4 regions of the Streptomyces sp. NPDC049040 genome follow, and region 1 is predicted to be linked to each of the others. Evidence: riboswitches for the same ligand, from Rfam matches in the RefSeq annotation. Region 1 holds a riboswitch; each other region holds the start of a gene.
The links. A riboswitch is a leader RNA that binds a small molecule or an ion and turns the genes downstream of it on or off. The one in region 1 is predicted to bind cyclic di-AMP.

Region 1 (5,373 bases):
ACCTTCGACTCGCGGCGCAGGATGCGCACGCAGGCGCTGTGGAAGGTGGAGACCCACATCACCTTGGCGCGCGGGCCGACCAGTTGCTCGACCCGCTCCTTCATCTCACCCGCGGCCTTGTTGGTGAAGGTGATCGCGAGGATCGAGCCGGGGTGGACGTCGCGGGCGGAGAGCAGGTGGGCGATGCGGTGGGTGAGGACCCGGGTCTTGCCGGAGCCCGCGCCTGCGACGATGAGCAGCGGGCCGCCTGCGTGCTCCACGGCCGCGCGCTGCTGGGGGTTGAGCCCTTCGAGCAGCTGGGCGGGGTCGGTGGCGGGGCGCGGGGCGCCGTCGCGGTAGTACGCGTCGCGTCCGCCGCCGGGGCCGCTGCCGGATCCCCAGTCCTCCGGGGGCGGCGGCGCGTCGGGATCGGCCGGTTCCGGCGCCACGTGCAGACCGGGCAGGAAGTCGTCGTCAAAGAGGCTGCTCATCGCCTCCCGAGTCTATGCGTCCGCACCGACACCGATGCCCGCTTCCTCATGGGTGGCCTCGTTGCCACCCTGCGTGACGAGCGGCCGGGAATCCGACTTGATTACGAAAAGGTATCGGGCCTATCGGACACCGCCCTTCCCAGCGGTGCCGTCGCCCGGCTACGGTGCCGCACCAGGCAGCGTCCGAAAGGAGTCCGCCCGGCATGGCGACACACCGTAAGGCCCGAACCGCGATACTCACCGCCCCACGCACAGCCGTGGGGCTGACGACGGCCGCGCTGGCCACCGTGACCCTGTTCTCCGAGACCGCGGGCGCCGCGCCCGCCGCGCCCGCGCCGCAGCCGTCGATCGCCGAGGTGAAGGCGAAGGTCGACTCGCTGATGCACCAGGCGGAGGTGGCCACCGAGAAGTACAACGGGGCCAAGGAGACGACCGCACAGCAGAACGCCACCGTCAACAAGCTGCTGGCGCAGGCAGCCCAGAAGACGCAGGCGCTGAACGACTCCCGCCGGGTGCTCGGGCAGTACGCGGCGGCGCAGTACCGCTCGGGCGGCGACGACTCGACCGGGCGCTACCTGATGGCGACCGACCCGCAGTCGCTGCTCGACCAGTCGCACCTGACCAGCCTGCTGGGCAAGCGGCAGAAGACGGCCGTCGAGTCCTACCGGGTGCAGCAGGCGGCAGCCACCCAGCAGCGCATCGAGGCGGCCAAGAGCCTGGCGACGCTGACCACCCAGCAGGCGCAACTGCGGACGGCCAAGGCCGATGTGCAGACCAAGCTGGGCGCGGCACAGCAACTGCTGAACAGCCTCACCGCGCAGGAGAAGGCGCGGCTCGCGGCGCTCCAGGCCAAGCAGGAGGCGGAGGCCAAGAAGAAGGCCGCCGCCATCGCGGCGCAGGAGAAGGCCAAGGCGGCGGCCGCGGCGAAGGCGGCCGCGAAGTCCGGCGCGAAGGCGCCCACGACCCCGGCGAATTCGTCGGTGGCGGCCAAGGCCATCGCCTTCGCGCACGACCAGCTGGGCAAGCCCTACGTGTGGGGCGCGACCGGCCCCTCGTCCTTCGACTGCTCGGGCCTGACGCAGGCGGCGTACAAGGCGGCCGGCATCACGTTGCCGCGGACGACCGGCGAGCAGGTCGGCGTGGGCACCCGGGTGTCGCAGTCGGACCTCGAACCTGGCGACCTGATCTTCTTCTACAGCGACCACAGCCACGTCGGCATCTACATCGGCGAGGGCAACATGATCCACGCTCCGCACACGGGAACGGTCGTCAAGGTCGCACCGATCACCGAAATGCCGTTCTATGGGGCGGTTCGCCCCTACTGATCCGGCACGGATCCCCACCGACCCGATCACCAACCGTAAGATCACAAAGCGATTTCGCTCACGTTGCAATCCAAACTTCCCAACCTCCGTACAAGTTGAGTACGGTATCCCGCTAGGTGGTGCGTTCGCCGCCGGTGAAAGTGCCGGTACCGCGCCGCCTCCGCTCAATCCGGCCCAGGCCGGAACCGGGGACCCACCAGGCACCATTGGGGTGAATCGGGACAGACGCAGCAATGCGTCCGGCCCGTAGGGCGACCTTCCCAGCCCGAACCCGTCAGCTAACCCGGTCGGCGGTTCACGGAAGGAGTCGCCTTCGTGGCGTCGCACCGCAAGCCGCGTCCTCGGATACTCGCCTCGACCGCCCCCCGTGCGGCGGTCGGTGTCACCGCGGCGGCCATCGCCTCCGTCACCCTGCTCAGCGAGAGCGCGACCGCGGCGCCCGCCAAGCCCTCCATCACCGAGGTCAAGGCGCAGATCGACACCCTGAACCAGCAGGCCGAGGTCGCCACGCAGAACTACGACCAGGCCAAGGAGCAGACCGACACGCAGCGGGACAAGACCAACCAGCTGCTGACGCAGGTCGCCCGGAAGACCCAGCAGATGAACGACAGCCGCCGGGTGCTGGGCCAGTTCGCCAGCGAGCAGTACCGCGACGGCGGCATCGACCAGACGGTGCAGCTGCTGCTCGCCGCCGACCCGGAGCAGTTCCTCAACCAGTCGCACATGGTCAGCCAGCTGTCCACGACGCAGACCGAGGCGCTGAAGAACTTCCAGATCCAGCAGGAGCAGGCGTCGATCCAGCGGGCCCAGGCCACCGCGAGCCTGACCCAGCTCACCAACGCGCAGAAGACGCTGGCCACCCAGAAGAAGACGGTGCAGACGAAGCTGGCGGCCGCGCAGAAGCTGCTCAACAGCCTCACCGCCGAGCAGCGCGCCAAGATCGCCGGCATGAACAAGGGCTCGTCGTCCAAGACGAGCTACACCTACTCGGGCCCCGCGACCGGCCGCGCCGCCGCCGCGATCAGCTTCGCCCTCGCCCAGCGCGGCAAGCCGTACGTCTACGGCGCCACGGGCCCCGGCTCGTACGACTGCTCCGGCCTGACGCAGGCCGCCTACCGCGCGGCGGGCGTCAAGATCGGCCGGACCACCTACGACCAGGCCAAGGAGGGCGTGCCCGTCTCGAAGGCCGATCTGCAACCCGGCGACCTGGTCTTCTTCTACTCCGGGCTGTCCCACGTGGGCATCTACCTGGGCAACGGGCAGATCGTGCACGCCCCGCACACCGGCGCGTTCGTCGAGGTCGCCCCGCTGAGCTGGATGCCTTTCGCCACCGCGCGCCGGGTCGCCTGACCGCCCGGCCGCCCCCGCCCGACCGGTCCACGGGGACGCCTTCCTCGCGCACCGATTCCTTTCGCCGCCGCACCGTGTCCATACCCGTGACAGGTCCGAGCGGTACGAGAGGAAGCCCTCCATGACCAGCACCACGACGCCCCAGGCCGCCGCGCAACACGAGCACGACCGCGCCGTCCGCGAGGTCTTCCGCGGTATGACGCGGGCCTGGGAGGCGGGTGACGCGGCCGCATTCACCGCGTGGTACGCGCCAGAGGCGTGGGTGATCCTGCCCGGCCGCCGGCTGGAGGGCGAGGAGGAGATCGGAACCGTCATGGCCGGCGCCTTCGCCGGCTCGCTGCACGGCACCCGGCGCAACCACGAGATCGAGCGCATCCGGCTGATCTCCCCGGACGTCGCCCTGGTGCGCACGCGCAGCGCCACCGTCACGGCGGAGCAGGACGAAGCCGGGTCCGGGCAGCACGAGACGGTGACCTGGGTCCTTGCCAGGCGCGACGGCCGCTGGCTCATCGAGGCCAACCACATCGGCCCGGCGGAATCGTCGTGACCACCGCGCCGCCGGAAGCCGACTTCACCCGGCGCACCGAGCCCTACCGCCGCGAACTGCTGGCGCACTGCTACCGGATGCTCGGCTCGGTGCACGACGCCGAGGACCTGGTGCAGGAGACGTATCTGCGGGCCTGGCGCGCCTACGGCCGCTTCGAGGGGCGGTCCTCGCTGCGGACCTGGCTGTACCAGATCGCGACCAACACCTGCCTGACCGCCCTGCGGCACGGGTCGCGGCGCCAGCTGCCCTCGGGGCTCGGCGCACCGGGCGAGGGCGTGGGGCCGGTCGCCGCCGAGGGCCACGCGGGCTGGCTGGAGCCGCTGCCCGACGCGATGGTGACGGCGGAGTCGGACGGCCCCGAGGCGGTCGCGGTGTCGCGGGAGCACCTGCGGCTCGCGCTGATCGCCGGCCTCCAGTATCTGCCGCCCCGGCAGCGGGCGGTGCTGCTGCTGCGCGAGGTGCTGGCCTTCCCGGCTGCGGAGGTCGCCGAGATGCTCGGCACCACCGTCGTCGCGGTCAAGAGCGGCCTACAGCGTGCCCGGGCCCGTATCGAGGCGGTCGCACCGGCCGCGGACCGGATCGTCGAGCCGGACGAACCGCAGGTCAGGGCGCTTCTCGCGCGCTACGTCGAGGCTTTCGTGACCGCGGACGCGGCCGCCCTGCAGCAGCTGTTGCGGGCCGACGCCACGCTGGAGCTGCCGCCGTCGGCTGTCTGGTACTCGGGGGAGGACGCGGCGGCGCAGGCCATGGCCGGCCTCGGCTCGCCCGGGGACTGGCGGATGGTCCCGGCCGGCGCGAACGGCCAGCCCGCGGCGGCGGTCTACCTGCGGGACGGCGGGGTCCACCGGGCCTTCGGTGTCGTCGTGCTCACCGCGGGACCGGCCGATGACGGCGCCGGCGCCGCGATCGCGCGGATCACGGTCTTCGCCGACCCCGGCCTGCCCGCGGTGTTCGGGCTGCCGCCGGTGTACGAGGGCGCGCCCGGACACCGGGAGGCGCCGGGGTACGGGGAGGCGCCGGCGGGCGCGGGCGTGGGCGCGCACGCCGGACGATGAGCGGGAAAACGGCTCATCGGTCAGGCTGGGTCCCTTTCCTGCCGGGTCACCCGTCGAACGGCGGTCGTTTCCTTGCAGGGGCCGACCGATACGGGACAGTCCCGGTCACCGCGGCCCGGTGCGGCCCCCGGCAGGTTTAGCGTCGCTCCTCAGGTGGCCGACACCCCACTGCCGTCCGATCGGGACGGCACCGGCCGCCCCCGCCGAAGGCCCGGCGGCTTCCTGCTCCCCCGTGCAGGCGCCGCCGGGCCGTCCCCTGGAAGGAGTGACGGCCCGCAATGGCCTCACACAGTCCCGTCCACACCGCCGCACACCGCAGGAAACGCCCCGCCCGCAACGACGGCGGCACCCGCTCGGCCTCCACCCGTACGACCGCCCGGATCGGGGTCACCCTCGCGCTGGCGTCCGCCGCCTCCGTCTCACTGCTCGCCGAGACCGGGCACGCGGAGCCGCAGCTCACCCCGGACCAGGTCAGGACGCAGGTGACGGCGCTCTACCAGCAGGCGGAGCAGGCCACGGAGGATTACGACGGAGCCAAGGAGCAGGCCGACACCGCGAGCGCCGCGGTCAGTGCCCTCCAGGACGAACTGGCCCGCAAGACCGCGAAGCTGAACAGCACCAGGGAC
Region 2 (5,373 bases), on a different contig from region 1:
CCCGCGCGTATAGGGACGAGTATGCGCTTCTTTTCGATGTTTGGCGGTGCCAATGATGGTTTCCGGCCGAAACGGCCGGACATGACCGGCCGGGCGCGCGACGCCGCCTCGTGACCCGGACGGGCGGTCTGCGGCGCTGGACCTGTTGCCGGTGGGATGGCCGGGGCCCAAGTGGCGCCGCGCGGCGGGCGGGTCGGCGGATGCGCCACGCCATTCCTGCGCCGGGCGGTCCGCCGGGCCCGGCTCCCGCCGGCGGTCCGCGGGACCCAGGGGCCTCCGCTGTGTCCACCAACTGAGCTTTTCGGTAGGGAAATTGGAGCGGCAAGGCGCCCCTGGCATAGTCAGTACCCATGGACACCGACTCCTTCTGGGCCCTCCTTGAGGACTCCCGGCGGCACGGAATCGGCGGCGACAAGCGCGATGTCTGGCTGCGCCACGCGCTCGCCCGGCTGCCCGCCGAAGAGATCGTGGGCTTTCAGGCCTGCCTCGAACTGGCAACCGACGAGGCTTTCACCTGGAATCTCTGGGGGGCGGCGGACCGGATCCACGGCGGCTGGTGTTCCGACGACGCATTCAGATCCTTCCAGCACTGGATGATGGGCCTGGGCCGGGCCGTCTTCGAGGCCGCAGTGAACGACCCCGACGTCCTGGCCTACGCGCCCGACGTCTTCCGGCTGGCCGGTCGCCCCAGAGCCGCCTGGTCCGCCGAGGACCGGCCGGGATGGCCGACCCTCGACACCCTCGGGCTCCAGGCGTACGAGATGGCGACCGGCCCGTCGGACGACTTCGGCGACGCCTTCTACGCCGCAGTACGTGCCGCCCAGCGCCGCGCGGAGGAAGCCGCGGGCCACGGCACCCCGCCGCACGTGCCGTCCGGCGGCCGTGACCCGTCGGGGAGCCGCTGGACCGCACGCGACGAGGAGGAGGCGGCCCGCAATCTGCCCCGGCTCAGCGTCATGTTCCCGCTGGACGACCCCGGCGGGGACGGCGGCGGGGACCCCGGCGGGGGGCGGTGACCGTGAGGGGCAGGACCCGGCCGGTCAGACCCCGTTGACCAGCCGCATGTAGCGCACCCAGTCCCAGTTGGGGCCGGGGTCGGTGTGGTCGGTGCCGGGGACCTGGGAGTGGCCGATGATGTGGTTCCGGTCCTTGGGGATGCCGTACTTGTCGCAGATCTCCGCGGTCAGCGCCGCCGACGCGTGGTAGAGCGCGGTGGTGAAGTAGGACGGCTGGTCCACCCAGCCCTCGTGCTCGATGCCGATGCTGCGGGTGTTGTAGTCCCAGTTGCCCGCGTGCCAGGCGATGTCGCGCTCCCGGACGCACTGGTCGATGGCGCCGTCGGCGGACCGGACGACGTAGTGCGACGCGGCGGCGTGGGCGGGGTTCTGGAAGAGCGAGATGGTGTCGGCGAAGGTCTCCTGGGTCACGTGGATGACCACCAGGTTGACCGGGTAGGCGGACGGCCGGCTGGAGGCGGTGTAGTTGCCGGTGCTGGCCGGCGCCCAGAGGGCTGACGGGTAGTCGACGGCGGCTGCGGGTGTGGCGGCGGCCTGGACGGCGCCTGCGGGCCGGAGGCCGGCGGCCAGGCCCGCGGTGGCGGCGGCGCCGAGGCCGAGGCCGCCGCGGATCAGCGAACGGCGGCTCGGTGGCGCGGGGTTGGTGCGGTCCATCGAGGGCTCCCTGAGGCGTCATGGTGGGGCGGGTGCATGACAAGAACATCGGGCTCGCCCATCGTGCGGTGCCTGTGCGTGGCATGCCAAGCGATTCGCCAATTGGCACAGGACCAGACCACTGGCGCGCCGGTGCCTGCCCTGCGGACATCCCCGCCCGCGCGCCCGTGCGCGCCCGCGCCCTCACCCGCGCCCCCGCCCACCCGTGCCCGCGCCCGCGTCGCTGCGCCCCGCCGTCGTCGGCTCACCGCCCGTAGCCGTGCCGGTTCCGCCGATAACGACTGGCGTACGCTCACATCACCGCCTGGCCACGCCCACTGTCCGGTTCATACGTTCTCGGTACGCCCCGTCCGATTGGTTCCCGTCCCCAACTCTCCCGTTCGGCTTGGAAAACCTCTCCGGCTCTATTAACGTTCGATAACGCAGCGCGGTCGTCATCGCCGCCGTACAGGCGGCACCGTGCGCTTGCCGAATCCCGTCCGCGGGAACCGGGGACCCGCCCTTCCGCTACCGCGGAAGGGGTCCAATGGGGTGAATCGGGCAGCCGTCAGGCCCGTAGGAGACCTTCCTGCTCCGAACCCGTCAGCTAACCCGGTAGGCGAGAGGGAAGGAAAGGAGTGCGCCCCCGTGGCGTCCAACCAGCCTGCCTACGCTCCTGCCCCGGTAGCAGAACCGACCGGGGAGTGGCCCTTCGGGGAGCGGGACGAGCTTCCGCCGTCCGCCGTCCCCGCCGACGGCCCCGCCGCCTCCCCGGCCGACGCCGGATACGACTACGGATCCGAGGCCGCGGGCCTGCGCAGCCAGCTCCGACTTCCCCGGCAGCGGGCCGGATTCCCCGCCCGCGGTGCCGCGGTGGGCTCCGCCGTGCTCGGTATCGCGGCGATGGCCGCGGTCGGCGCCGGTGGAGTGGCCGCGGCCGCCGACGCGCCCCCCGCCGCCCCCATCTCGCTGCCGGACGCACCGGGTTTCCCCGACGCGCTCCCCACGCCCGCCGTCCCGGCCGCTCAGCCGGAAGTCGAGGTCGGCACCCCGTCGTACGACCCCTCCGCTGTCGGCCGGACGGCCGCCGCCGGGGAGACGGGCGAGGACGCGGCCGCGGCCCCGGCCGTGGCCACCGATCCCGGCGAGGCGCTCCGCACCCGCATCATCGACCAGGTCACCCGGCAGCGCGAAGCCGCTGCCAGGGCCGAGCGTGAGGCGGCGGCGAAGGCCGCGGCCGAGCAGGCGGCCAAGGCGGCAGCGGCCCGCAAGGTGCGCGAGCAGGCCGCCGCCGCGAAGGCCGAAGCCGAGGCGAAGGCCAAGGCGGCCGCCGAGGCCGAGGCGAAGGCAGAGGCGGAGCGGCTCGCCCGGCTCGCCGCCTCCTACGTCAAGCCCGTGGCGTCCTACACGCTCACCACCGCCTTCGGCGAGTCCGGCAACATGTGGGCGACCCACACCGGCCAGGACTTCGCCGCCCCCACCGGCACCCCGGTGCACGCCGTCCACAGCGGCACGGTCACCTCGGCGGGCTGGGCCGGCTCGTTCGGCTATCGGGTGGTCCTCCGCCTCGATGACGGCACCGAGCTGTGGTACTGCCACCTGTCGACGATGGTCGCCACGTCCGGCCAGGTCGTCACCGGCGACACGATCGGCCGGGTCGGCGCGACCGGGAACGTACCGGGGCCGCACCTGCACCTCGAAGTACGGCCCGGCGGTGGCGCGCCGGTCGACCCGGTGCCCTGGCTCCACGGTCATGACGTCGCCATCTGAGGCACCCGCGCACCCGCGAGGCGCCCGTCCCCAGGCCCGCTAGGGCCTGCGGAAGCTGTCCACCCGCACCACCCCGCAGGCCTCACGGCCGGCCGCCCCAAGAACAGCCGGCGGCCCCGGCGTACACCCCCCCCGACGCCGGGGCCGTCGGCATGCGGGCCCGAGCCGGCAGGCAGGCCCGCCGATCGCGCAAGGCGGCCGCCCCCCGGCGCTTGCCCGCGGCCGTACCGCTCACCGCGCCGCGATGCCGCTTCCGCCGTTCGAGCCGCTGCTGTCGGCCGGGCCGCCTGCCGAACCGTCGCCGCCGTGCTCGGCCTTCCCGCCGTCCGCATCCCCGCTCGCGTCCGTGTCCCCCTCCGCGTCCGTGTCCCCGTGCTGGGCGAAACCGGCCGCGAAGCCGACCAAGGCCAGCAGGTCGGCCCGATCGGTGGCGCCGTCCAGCGCCCGGTATTCGACTGCGGCGAGGATGGCCATCCGCTCGGGCAGTCCCCAGCTCGGGCGGGGGTCTTCTGCGATCAGCTCGGCGGCGAGCACCGGCAGCGGTCGGCCCGCCTCGTGGCCACGGTGCACGGCGTCCCGCAGCTCCAGCAGGTAGTCGGCGTGACGGCGCAGGTCAGCGGGCGTCATCAGCGGCCCGTGACCGGGCACGATCACCTCGGGGTCGCAGGCAAGGATGCGCTCGCAGGCGCGGTGCACCGACTCCAGGGGGCCGGCCCAGTGCACCGGGTGGTCCTCGTTGAAGACGACGTCGCCCCCGCAGACCACGCCCTCCTCCGGCAGGTGGACGATCAGGTCGCCCGCCGTGTGCGCGGGCCCCACCTCGATCAGCCGCACCGCCACCCCGTCGACATCCAGGTCGAGTTCACCGCTGAAGGTGCGGTTCGGGTGGACTGTGGTCAGCCCGCCGAAGTCGCCGTAGCGCCCGAAGTGCCGCTTCACGTAGGCGCCGAGGGCGGTGTCCGGGTCGCTCCCGGCCACGAGGCCGGCCAGCTCGGCGGGCGCCGGCTCCGCGCACAGGTGCTCGCCGTTCGCCTTGGTGGCGATGATCTCGGCGCCGGGGAAGAGGCCGTTGCCGTACGAGTGGTCGCCGTTGCCATGGGTGTTGACGACCGTGCGCACCTCGGGTCCGGCCGTCGGGCCGTCCCCGAGGGCCGCGACGAGGCGCTGGAGGTGCCGGGTCATGTCGGCGGTGTACGGGGTGTCGACCAGGAGCGCGGCGCCGGATTCCGCGCTCCGCCCGGTCACGACGGCGCAGTTGGCCATGCCCCAGGTCGCATGGCCGTCCGGCAGCCATACGTGGACGTTCGGTGTCAGCGCCCGCAGTGCGTGCGGCAGAGGGAAGCTCATGGTGCCCCATTGTGCTGTCCGATAGGGCAGTCCGCCGTGTCGGCACCCGTGCGGGGGGCGCCGGCGGGGGGTTCCGGGTCCACGGGACCGGTCGCGGGCGCCGAGAGCACGGGCCCGTGGTGCGGCCGTTCACCCTGGTCGAACAGCACGAACATCAGCCGCCCGCCCGGCACCCCGAAAGGACCCGCCGTGCACAGCGTCGCCCACCCCGGGCCGAGTTCCGCGTGCACCACCGGCAGCGCGCTCTCCGCCCGCGGCCCGATGTACTCGGCCGTCGGCGTGTGCAGATAGCGCGCCACCACCGGGTCGCGCATCGCGTCCGCCTGGAGCTGGGCCAGTGTCCTGTTGTGCGGGTTGCCGACCACCGCCGCCCGCAGCTGCGGTACGAGCAGCGGCAGCCAGCTGCGCTCCCAGTCCCCGAGGGTGACCCGGGCCTCCGGGTCGAGCAGCATCCAGCGCATCACGTTGCCCGGCACCTCGCCGCGCTGGAAGAGACGGGTGAAGGCCGAGTTGTAGGCGACCACGTCCCAGGCGGCGTCGTTCACGTAGGCCATCTCCCGCGAGCCGCGCAGCACCCGCTCCCAGGGGCTCGGCACCGCCCGCCCCA
Region 3 (5,373 bases), on a different contig from region 1:
CAACTGGCCTTCCACGGCCGGGTCAGCCATCTGCCGCGGGGCACCCAGACGCTGCTGCTGGTGGCCGCAGCCGACCACACGGGCGAGCTGGGGACGATCCTGCGGGCCGCGGAGGCCCTGGGCGCGGGGGTCGCGGACCTGCCGCCCGCTCAGGACAGCGGGCTGGTCACCGTCGAGGGCACCGACCTGCGCTTCCGCCACCCGCTGGTGCGGGCGGCGATCCACCAGCGGGCCGCGCTGCCGGAACGCCTCGCCGCTCATCGCGCCCTGGCCGGCGCCGCCGATCCGGAGCGCGACCCCGACCACCGGGCGTGGCACCTGGCCGCCGCGGCGACAGGGCCGGACGAGGACGTGGCGACCGCGTTGGAGGAGACCGCGGGCCGGGCCAGGGAGCGCAGCGGCCACACCGCCGCGGCCGCCGCCTACGACAGGGCCGCCCGCCTCAGCACCGACCCGCGGGCCCGGCTGCGCCGCCTGCTGCTGGCCGCCGAGTCCGCCTCGGAGGCCGGCGAGATCCCGCGGGCCCGCTCCTTCGCGGAGCTCGCCGCCCGCTCGGCCGCAGCCGCGGGCGGTGACGCCGCGGGGCAGGCAATGGCGCGGTCGCTGCACGTCCGCGGCCTGGCCGGCTTCTGGGAGGGCGACTTCCCCGGGGCGCACCGGCTGCTCACCGAGGGGGCAGGCCTGGCCGCGGCGGGCGATCCCGCGCGGGCGGCGCGGATGCTGGTGCAGGCCACGCACACCGCCTGGTATCTCGGCGCCGACGAGGTCGCGGACACCGTCGAGCGGCTGGCCGCGCTCGACCTGCCGGCGGACGCCGCGATCCTGCCGGTCGCCCGCTTCCTGACCGGCGCCCTCGGACGTGACGCGGCCGGGCGGGTGCCGCCCGACGTCGGTGAGGCGGGTGCGGCGGCCAGGGCGGCGCACGGCGGCCGGGTCGACCCGCGGGACCTGGTGATGCTCTGCGGGGTGGGCCTGACACTGGGCCAGGACGCGCAGTCGCACGAGCTGACGACGGCACTCGCCGCGGAGAGCCGGGAGAGCGGCGGGGTGGGGCGGCTCACCACGATCATGTTCTTCCGGGCGGAGGCGGAGATCTTCGACGGCCGCTTCGACGACGCGGCGGCGACCGCCGCCGAGGGGCTGCGGATCGCCGCCGACACCGGGCAGCGCCAGTGGGTGAGCCAGCTGAGCAGCGCCCTGGCGCACATCGCGGCGGTGCGCGGCGACGAGGACGGCTGCCGCCGGCTGGTGGACGCGGCGCTGGCGGGCGGCTCGGGTACGGCGATGGCGCCGGGCGCCCCATGGGCGTACTGGTCGCAGGGCCTGCTGGAGCTGGGGCTCGGCCGGGCACGGGCGGCGCTCGACCGGTTCGCGCTGCTCGGCGAGGAGTCGGTGCGCCATCACATCTGCGCGACCCGCAGCGTGCCCGACCTGGTGGAGGCGGCGGTCCGGCTCGGCGTGCCCGGGCGGGCGGACGCATCCTTCGCCCGGTTCGAGGCGTGGGCGGCGCGCACCGGGCAGCAGTGGGCGGCGGCGCTGGTGGCCCGCTGCCGGGCCCTGCGGGCGCCGGACGCGGAGGCGGAGGCCTACTTCCTCGATGCGCTGGCGGCGCACGACCCGCACCGGCGCGCCATGGAGTCGGCCCGCACGGAGCTGCTGTACGGGGAGTGGCTGCGGCGGGCGCGGCGCAAGAACGAGGCCAGGGTGCGGCTGCGCGGCGCCCTCGACGCCTTCGAGAGGCTCGGCGCGCGCCCGTGGGCGGACCGGGCCCGCGGTGAGCTGGGCGCGGCGGGCGGTGCGGTGCCAGAGGCGGGCCGGGAGAGCGGCCCGGTGGACGCGGCTGCGGGGCTCACCCCGCAGGAGTCGCAGATCGTACGGCTCGCCGCGGAAGGGCTGTCCAACAAGGACATCGCGGCCCGGCTGTTCCTGAGCCCGCGGACCGTCGGCTACCACCTCTACAAGGCGTATCCGAAGCTCGGCGTGGTCTCCCGCGGTGAACTGGCCGGGCTGTTCGACTGATCGCGGAAGGCGCCGGCCGTACAGGGACGGCGGCCGGGAAACGGCGGTGCCCGCCCGGTGGTGAAGACCGGGCGGGCACGTCCTGGGGCGTCGGGTGGATCAGATGGTGACGCCGTGCGCGGCGAGGTAGGCGACCGGGTCGATGTCGGAGCCGTAGTCGGGGGTGGTGCGCACCTCGAAGTGCAGGTGCGGGCCCGTGACGTTGCCGGTGGCGCCGGATATGCCGATCTCCTGGCCCGCGGTGACGGTCTGGCCGACCGAGACGACCGGGTTGGTCAGGTGGCCGTACAGGGTGTACTTGCCGTCGGCGTGCCGGATGATCACGTCGTTGCCGTAGGAGCCGTCCGCGCCCGCGTGGATCACGGTGCCCGCGGCGACGGAGTGGACCGGGGTGCCGCTCCAGACCAGGAAGTCGACACCGGTGTGGTAGCCGGACGACCAGTTGGAGCCCTGGGCGTGGTACGGGGTGCCGATGGCCGCGTCGCCGACCGGCTTGGTGTAGCCGCTGGAGCTGACGGCCTTCTTGGCAGCGGCGGGCGCGGCCTTCTTCGCCGGGGCCGGGGCGGCCTTCTTCGCCGGGGCGGGCGCGGCCTTGACCGGGGCGGTGTTCAGCGTGAGGTGCAGGCCGGGGCGGATCAGGCTCGGGTTGGTGCCGATGACCTTCTCGTTGGCCTTGTACAGCGCCTTCCAGCCGCCCTTGACGTGGTGGGCGGTGGCGATCTTCGACAGGGTGTCGCCGGGGGCCACGGTGTACTGGGCCTTGGCCGACACGGCGGCGGACGCCTTGGCCGGCTCCGCGGCGGACGCGTGGCCGACGGTGACCAGCGGCAGCGCGAGGGCGACGCCTCCGGTGCCGGCGGCGATGCACACCCGGGTGAGGCTGTTGAGCGAGCGGGGCTTGCGGTGCTGTCCCTTTGCGGGCATGGGGGAATTCCTCTCCTACGCCTGCGAGGTGAGCTGTCGGGTTCGGGCAGGAGATGCCCGGCCGCGTCCCGCCGTGTCCGCGCTGTGCGGTTGCGCGTACGGCGGCGCGGCTTCACCCCGAGCCGTCCGGTGCTCCCGGACGGCGGCTTGCCTGGGTCCCCCGCTCCTGCCCTGAGTTGCTCGGCTGTTCCCGGTACCGGGCGGCGGCAGGATTCGGCGTCCCGCCCGGCGGATGCCGCGGGCGTCCTGCCCGCGGTACGGCGAAGCTAGACGACCCCCGGAGCGGCGGGCAACCAAACGCGGCATGCCGCACCATTCCGCCCGTACCGGCGGTTACTCCTCGCCATCCCGGTACGGCGGTACGTGTGCGCGGCCGTCACGGCGGGTGGACCATCGAGGGGCGAGGGGTGACAAACGGGGCAGGTCGGGAACAGTGGGTGTCGCGGGGAAGCCGGACCGTGTTCCCGCGGTGACGCCTGTCACTCGACGGCGGGACAGTGAGCCACCTCACTGCGAAATGCCGGAATTGCACCGGATTTTGACCTATGACCTGAATTGCAGCCGACGGCACGTCAGCCGCCGCTTCAGTAACTCCCCGGCGCCCCGCCGATCCGCGCGTCGAGATTCCTGCTGAGCCGGTAGCCGACCGGCCGGAAGCCGACCGCGGGCCAGTGCCCGGCGGCCAGCGGCGAGGCGGAGTGCCAGCGGGCCGACATGTAGCGGTGGCCGTTGTCGTACGCCCACGCAAGCGCGGTCGCCACCAGCACCCGGCTGATGCCCTCGCCCCGTGCGGAAGGCTCCACGTACGCCTCGGCGAGTTCGACACAGGACTCCGGTATCACCGGGTCAGGGACGGCGGGGACGAGCAGCACCATGGCGATCTCCTCACCCCTGCGGGAGGCGATCCAGGCACCGCAGCGCGGGTCGGCGAGCGCGTCGGCGTAGTGCAGCCGCAGCGCGGCGAGCGCGCCCTCCGGCTGGGGCTGGAACATCGCCGACTCGCGCTGCCGCCGCGACGACTCGGCGGCCATCCGGCCCACCTGCGGCAGGTCGCCGGGACCGGCCCGCCTGATGCCGAGGCCGTCGACGCCGCGCGGCTGGCGGCCCCTGGCCTTGACCGCCATCAGGCCGTGCACCAGCTCGCGCCCGAAGCCCAGGTCCGCCCAGGGGGCGGTGGCGACCTCCCCGGCGGGCACCTGCACGTAGTGCACCAGGCGGCGGTCGGCGACCAGCCGCTCCGCGACCTTGGCGTAGAGCGACCGCAGCACCTCGGTCTCCCGCCCGCCCGGCAGCGCGTGGCCGCCGTAGGGGACCAGGGCGGAGCGCGGGTGGGTGCGCAGCGCCGCCGGGTCGTCCGGGGAGAGGGTGACCGGCTGGGCGGCGAGGTAGCCGATCAGATTGCCGTCGCCGTCGAGGGCGCGGCACGCCTCGAGACCCGGGACGGCGTGCAGCTTGCCCACCAGCTCGTCGCCGCGCACGGGTCCGTCGGCCAGCCAGGACCGCTGGGAGGGGGGACGCCGGGCGCGCGAGAACCAGCGGTCGTAGCGCTGCACGGCCAGGGGTATGTGCTCGGCGGTCAGCGGCGCGGTGGCGACAGTCATGGTGTTCGAGGACGCTAGCGGGGCGCGTACCCCCACGGCAAGGCGGTCCGGGGTGCGGGACCGTGCCGCGCCGTCAGCCGGTCCACGCCGGATGCCGCGGGTCGTCGGCACGTACCAGGACATCGGCGCTCTCTTCCGGCAGCGCCTCACGGGCGTACCGCTCGTAGGCGGGCAGCGTCCAGTGCTCGGCCGGCTCCGTACGCCGCCGCAGCGCGCCCTCCGACAGCCGCAGATGGACCGTCAGATCCAGCGGCAGACCCTGGCCGAGCAGCAGCGGTCCGTCCAGCACCAGGACCCCGCCGGGCGGCAGCGCCACGTAGTCCGCCCGGGTGGAGCGGTCGGTGCCGGGGTCGCGCAGCGACGGCAGGGCGCGCCCGCTGCCGGCCGGCCCGAGCGGTTCGAGCACCTCGCGGCGCAGCGCACCGGTGTCCAGCCAGAGCTGGTAGTACGCGTCCACGTCCTCGTGCCCGTACTCCAGGCGCTGCGACGCGGGCCGCCAGAAGCCCTGGGCCCGCACCCGCAGCACCGGGTGGCCGAGCGCGGGCAGTGCGGCGGCCAGCGCGTCGGCGAGGTCGGCGGTGCCGGCCGCGGGCGCGCCGTCCACCGCGACACGCCACCAGGGGCCCGCGGGCGGCGGGGCCGAGGCGATCCGGTCGGCGAGGGCTTCCGCGAGCCGGGGCCAGGTGATCGGGGTGAGCTGCACACGGCCATCCTGCCGGAGCGGGTCGCCTGCGCGGCGGGCGGCCGGGGCCGCCCCGCCGGGCGGGACGGGGGCGGCGCGCGGACCGCGCCCCGGGCCCACCCCGTCGGGCGGGACCGGCGGCGGCGC
Region 4 (5,373 bases), on a different contig from region 1:
CCCGCCAGGCCCCCGCGGCCATGGTGACGGTCGCGGCGACCGGCGCGGGACTCGCGCTGCCCTTGCTGGGAGCGGGCGCGGGAGCCGCGCACGCCGCGGACGCCGGCACCTGGGACAAGGTCGCCGTGTGCGAGACCGGCGGCCTGTGGAGCGCCGACACCCACAACGGCTTCTACGGCGGCCTCGCCATCACCCAGGACACCTGGAGCCAGTACGGCGGCACGGTGTACGCCCCGCGGCCCGACCTGGCCTCCCGGTCGCAGCAGATAGCCGTGGCCGAGAAGATCCTCGCGGACCTCGGCCCCGACGCCTGGCCCGGCTGCGAGCAGGGCACGGGACTGCTGAAGGACACCGGGAAGCCGGATGTGGACCCGGGCGGCACCGCCACACCGGAGCCCACCGCGGCCGACCCCGGCACATCGGCGGACACCGGGACGCCATCGGCCACCCCGACCGACCCCGCGGCGCCGTCCACGCCCGCCGACACCGGCGGCACGACCACCGCGCCGCCCGCCGCCGGCACGCCGACCACCCCCGCCACGGGCACCGGCACCACCGCGGGCACCGGGACGGGTTCCGGCACGAGCACGGCGACCCCGGCCCCCACCGACCCCGGCACCCCCGTCCAGAGCGCCCCTCCCGCCGCCCCGGCCGACCCCACGGCCCCGGGTACCCCCACCGAGGGCAGCGGCCGCCACGCGCGGCCGTACAGCCCCTCCGACGAGGCGCTGGCCGCGGCGGACCGGGCGACACGTACCGAAACCACCGGGCTCACCGCGAACACCCCGGATGCCAACGACACTGGCAACACCGGCAATACGGACACGAGCGCCGATACGGCATCGGGTGCCTACAAGGTCGGCGCGGGTGACTCGCTGTCCGGGATCGCGGCCGACCATGACGTCGCGGGTGGCTGGCACCGGCTCTACGACGTCAACCACCAGCTGATCGGCGACAATCCAAACCTCATCAAACCCGGACAGATCCTCAGTCTCGGCTGAGCCGCGACCGCCGGAAGGCCGAACAGCCGTACCGCGCAAGCCCGGTGACAAAACGGACGTAGGGTATTTCCGGGTCACACGATGATGTGACAAGCCTCTCTCCAAACCTGTGACCGGCTGCTCGCTCGCTGCTCAAATCCGGCCTTCCGACCTGCGGCTTCGTCCAGTCGGCGAATGACGCGCGGCAGTTGGCGCCCGAAACGCGAGTGTTTGTTCAACGGGGTCCGGTGTGCTTAACGTCTAACCGCTCGCCACAGCGGGCCCCGTCGGAGCGGAACGCCGAGTCCTGCCGCCGCGCCCACGGGAACAGTCGACGCGAAAGCGCCGCAGGCAGGAGCGGGGGACCCACGGTCTTCCGCCGGACCAGAGGCAGCAAGCCGCGCAGCACGGACAGCACTGCGCTGCGACGCCTGCCGCCACCGGTCCGGCTCGGGGTGAAGCCGCGCATCCGCGTTCGAAGGTCGAACGGGGGTGCAGGCCGGGCAACTCACGCCCGAACCCGACAGCTGACCTCGTAGGCGTCGGTGAGGGACACAAACATGGGTAAGCACCGTCGTGCCTCGAAGATGGTCCGATTCGCCACATTCGCCGGTGTCGCCGGCACCGCCATCGCCGTGCCGCTGATCGGCGCCACGTCATCCTCGGCCGCTTCCGTGGCCACCTGGGACGCCGTCGCGCAGTGCGAGTCCGGTGGCAACTGGTCGATCAACACCGGCAACGGCTACTACGGCGGCCTGCAGTTCTCGCAGTCCAGCTGGGAAGCGGCCGGCGGCCTGCAGTACGCCCCCCGCGCCGACCTGGCCACCAAGGACCAGCAGATCGCGGCCGCAGAGAAGCTGCTCGCCATCCAGGGCCCCGGCGCCTGGTCCTGCGCGTCGGCCGGCGGCCTGACCGCGGGCGGCCCGTCGCCCGACATCAACCCCGGCGGCTCGTCGTCCTCCACGCCGGCCAAGGCCGCCACCCCGGCGAAGAGCACCCCGGCGAAGAGCACCCCCGCCAAGAGCACCGCCAAGCCCGCCAAGCACACCGCTTCGGACTGGCGGCGGCACTCCGGCCACAAGGGTGACTACACCGTCGTGTCCGGCGACAGCCTGTCCGGCATCGCCAAGAGCCACCACGTGGCCGGCGGCTGGCACAAGCTCTTCGAGCTCAACAAGGACAGCGTCAAGGACGCCGACCTGATCTACCCGGGCCAGCAGCTGCACCTCGGCTGACCGTCCGGCTGAACCTCACCGACCGGCCGGGTACGCGGCTCGCCTCCGGGGCGCCGCGTGCCCGGCCGGTTTTCCGTCTCAGGGGCCGGGCCGGGGACCGGCGCGGGCGCCCGAGGCGGTTAGGCTCGTCCCGGAAAAGACGAGAAGACATCATCTGAAGGAGACAACGTGCCGTCCATCGACGTCGTCGTAGCCCGGGAAATCCTCGACTCGCGAGGCAACCCCACCGTCGAGGTCGAGGTCGGCCTCGATGACGGCAGCACGGGCCGGGCCGCAGTACCGTCCGGCGCATCCACCGGTGCCTTCGAGGCCCTCGAACTCCGCGACGGCGACAAGAACCGCTATCAGGGCAAGGGCGTCGAGAAGGCCGTCCTCGCCGTGATCGAGCAGATCGGCCCCGAGCTCGTCGGCTACGACGCCACCGAGCAGCGGCTGATCGACCAGGCGATGTTCGACCTGGACGCCACCCCCGACAAGTCCTCGCTCGGCGCCAACGCCATCCTCGGCGTGTCGCTGGCCGTCGCGCACGCCGCCTCCGAGGCGTCCGACCTGCCGCTCTTCCGCTACCTCGGCGGCCCGAACGCCCATGTGCTGCCGGTCCCGATGATGAACATCCTCAACGGCGGGTCGCACGCGGACTCCAACGTCGACATCCAGGAGTTCATGATCGCGCCGATCGGCGCGGAGTCCTTCTCCGAGGCGCTGCGCTGGGGCGCCGAGGTCTACCACACCCTCAAGGGCGTGCTGAAGACCCGCGGCCTGTCCACGGGTCTGGGCGACGAGGGCGGTTTCGCGCCGAATCTCGGCTCCAACCGTGACGCGCTCGACCTGATCATCGAGGCGATCAAGCAGGCCGGCTACACCCCCGGCCAGGACATCGCGCTCGCCCTGGACGTCGCCGCCTCCGAGTTCTACAAGGACGGCAAGTACGAGTTCGAGGGCAAGCAGCGCTCGGCCGCGGAGATGACCGAGTACTACGAGGAGCTGGTCTCGGCCTACCCGCTGGTCTCGATCGAGGACCCGCTGTTCGAGGACGACTGGTCCGGCTGGAAGGTCCTCACCGACAAGCTCGGCAGCAAGGTGCAGATCGTCGGCGACGACCTGTTCGTCACCAACCCCGAGCGCCTGCAGAAGGGCATCGACAACGCCACGGCCAACGCGCTGCTGGTGAAGGTCAACCAGATCGGCTCGCTGACCGAGACCCTGGACGCCGTCGAGCTGGCGCAGCGCAGCGGCTACAAGTGCATGATGTCGCACCGCTCGGGCGAGACCGAGGACGTCACCATCGCCGACCTGGCCGTCGCCACCAACTGCGGCCAGATCAAGACCGGCGCCCCGGCCCGCTCCGAGCGCGTCGCGAAGTACAACCAGCTGCTGCGTATCGAGGAGATCCTCGACGACGCCGCGGTCTACGCCGGCCGCAGTGCCTTCCCGCGCTTCAAGGGCTGACACGGTACGGCCCCGCGCGGCGCGGCTGACGCCGCGGGGGAGGCACCTGGCGTCCGTACGTCCCCGTACCCGGTCCCGTACCGTGGGCGGGGACGTACCGGCGTACGGGCAGGCCTGGCAGTATGTTCGGTCCCGCAGGACGGGCGTCCTGCGGGACGTACGAGGGGAGCTACGGCGTGGGATCCGACCGGTTCTCCACCGCGGCCAGGCTCAAGGCCATCGGGCAGGAGGCGCACGCGCGGGTCTACCGCGCCGCCGCCGCCCGGCGTCCGGCCCGCCGCAACAGGCTCACCGGGCGGGCCGCGCTGCTCGCGCTGGTGCTGTGCGCCCTGGTGATCGCCCTCGCCTACCCGATGCGGCAGTACATCGCGCAGCGCTCCGACATCGCCGACCAGCGCCGGGAGGCGCAGCAGGCACGGCAGAAGGTCGAGCAGCTGCGCGAGCAGAAGGCCCGCTGGCAGGACCCGGAGTACGTGCGGACCCAGGCACGCGAGCAGCTGCACTACGTGATGCCGGGTGAGGACGGCTACTCCGTGGCGAATCCGGCGCCCACCGCCACCTCCGACCCCCGGCACAAGAGCTCGGGCAGTCCCGGTGACGGCGGCGGGCAGGCGGCGGCCGCCCACCGCCCCTGGTACACGAACCTGTGGGACGGCGTGGACCACGCCGACGCCGCGGGTCCGCCGCAGCACTGACGCCCGGCCCGCGGCAGCCCAGGCGGGCCGCCGCGGATCCGGCAGCCGCGCCGACCCCGGCGGATGCCGCCACCACCCCAGCGACCCCGGAGCCCGCCGGCGACGGCCCGAGAGACACAGAACGGCAGATGAATCCCTCCCAGCACAGTCCCGCCCCCGCCCCCGCCACCGCGGCGGACGCCGCCGCCGTCAGGGCGCAGCTCGGCCGCCCGCCGCGCGGCCTGCGCGCGGTCGCGCACCGCTGCCCGTGCGGCAATCCCGACGTGGTCGAGACCCAGCCGCGGCTGGAGGACGGCACCCCCTTCCCGACGGTCTACTACCTGACCTGTCCGCGGGCTGCCTCCGCGATCGGCACGCTGGAGGCCGAAGGGGTGATGAAGGAGATGACCGCGCGGCTTGCCGAGGACACCGACCTCGCCACCGCCTACCGCGCCGCCCACGAGGACTACATCGCCCGCCGCGACGCCATCGAGGTGCTCGAGGGCTTCCCCAGCGCGGGCGGCATGCCGGACCGGGTGAAGTGCCTCCATGTGCTGGTCGGCCACGCGCTCGCCGCGGGCCCCGGCGTCAACCCGCTCGGCGACGAGGCGCTGGCGATGCTGCCTGACTGGTGGGCCAAGGGCCCGTGCGTCCCGCTCCGGCAGGCCGCGGGGGAGCCGGCCGGAGCCGGCGGGCACCCGGACGGCCCCGGGCCGGCTGTGAGCACCGAGCAAGCGGGGGACACCGGGGACCCCCGTCCGACCGGTACGAGCGAGGAGACCTCATGACGACCACCCGCGTCGCCGCCGTCGACTGCGGCACCAACTCGATCAGGCTGCTGGTCGCCGACGTCGACCCGGCGACCGGGGCGATGAAGGACCTCGACCGGCGGATGCGGATCGTCCGGCTCGGCCAGGGCGTCGACCGCACCGGGCGGCTGGCGCCCGAGGCGCTCGAGCGCACCTTCGCCGCCTGCCGTGAATACGCCGAGGTGATCCGGCAGTTCGGGGTGCCCGCCGAGCGGATCCGCTTCGT

Region 2: another riboswitch for cyclic di-AMP. It lies ahead of ACGFMP_RS35185 (M23 family metallopeptidase); the one in region 1 lies ahead of ACGFMP_RS20740 (NlpC/P60 family protein).
Region 3: another riboswitch for cyclic di-AMP. It lies ahead of ACGFMP_RS10550 (peptidoglycan DD-metalloendopeptidase family protein); the one in region 1 lies ahead of ACGFMP_RS20740 (NlpC/P60 family protein).
Region 4: another riboswitch for cyclic di-AMP. It lies ahead of ACGFMP_RS22235 (transglycosylase family protein); the one in region 1 lies ahead of ACGFMP_RS20740 (NlpC/P60 family protein).

What each region holds. Positions count from the first base shown of each region.
Region 1 covers NZ_JBICTO010000007.1:267,741-273,113, reverse strand. The annotation lists gene pcrA (DNA helicase PcrA) at 1-470, opposite strand, end outside; gene ACGFMP_RS20745 (NlpC/P60 family protein) at 674-1,795, shown strand; cyclic di-AMP (ydaO/yuaA leader) riboswitch at 1,947-2,104, shown strand; gene ACGFMP_RS20740 (NlpC/P60 family protein) at 2,111-3,145, shown strand; gene ACGFMP_RS20735 (SgcJ/EcaC family oxidoreductase) at 3,267-3,692, shown strand; gene ACGFMP_RS20730 (sigma-70 family RNA polymerase sigma factor) at 3,689-4,747, shown strand; gene ACGFMP_RS20725 (NlpC/P60 family protein) at 5,026-5,373, shown strand, end outside.
Region 2 covers NZ_JBICTO010000028.1:38,415-43,787, reverse strand. The annotation lists gene ACGFMP_RS35195 (DUF4240 domain-containing protein) at 351-1,016, shown strand; gene ACGFMP_RS35190 (N-acetylmuramoyl-L-alanine amidase) at 1,041-1,670, opposite strand; cyclic di-AMP (ydaO/yuaA leader) riboswitch at 2,127-2,286, shown strand; gene ACGFMP_RS35185 (M23 family metallopeptidase) at 2,298-3,419, shown strand; gene ACGFMP_RS35180 (MBL fold metallo-hydrolase) at 3,651-4,766, opposite strand; gene ACGFMP_RS35175 (hypothetical protein) at 4,763-5,373, opposite strand, start outside.
Region 3 covers NZ_JBICTO010000003.1:306,126-311,498, forward strand. The annotation lists gene ACGFMP_RS10545 (AAA family ATPase) at 1-2,019, shown strand, start outside; gene ACGFMP_RS10550 (peptidoglycan DD-metalloendopeptidase family protein) at 2,119-2,943, opposite strand; cyclic di-AMP (ydaO/yuaA leader) riboswitch at 2,949-3,139, opposite strand; gene ACGFMP_RS10555 (GNAT family N-acetyltransferase) at 3,528-4,544, opposite strand; gene ACGFMP_RS10560 (uridine kinase) at 4,618-5,247, opposite strand.
Region 4 covers NZ_JBICTO010000008.1:237,091-242,463, forward strand. The annotation lists gene ACGFMP_RS22230 (transglycosylase family protein) at 1-1,001, shown strand, start outside; cyclic di-AMP (ydaO/yuaA leader) riboswitch at 1,314-1,537, shown strand; gene ACGFMP_RS22235 (transglycosylase family protein) at 1,541-2,215, shown strand; gene eno (phosphopyruvate hydratase) at 2,384-3,664, shown strand; gene ACGFMP_RS22245 (septum formation initiator family protein) at 3,841-4,359, shown strand; gene ACGFMP_RS22250 (DUF501 domain-containing protein) at 4,488-5,126, shown strand; gene ACGFMP_RS22255 (exopolyphosphatase) at 5,123-5,373, shown strand, end outside.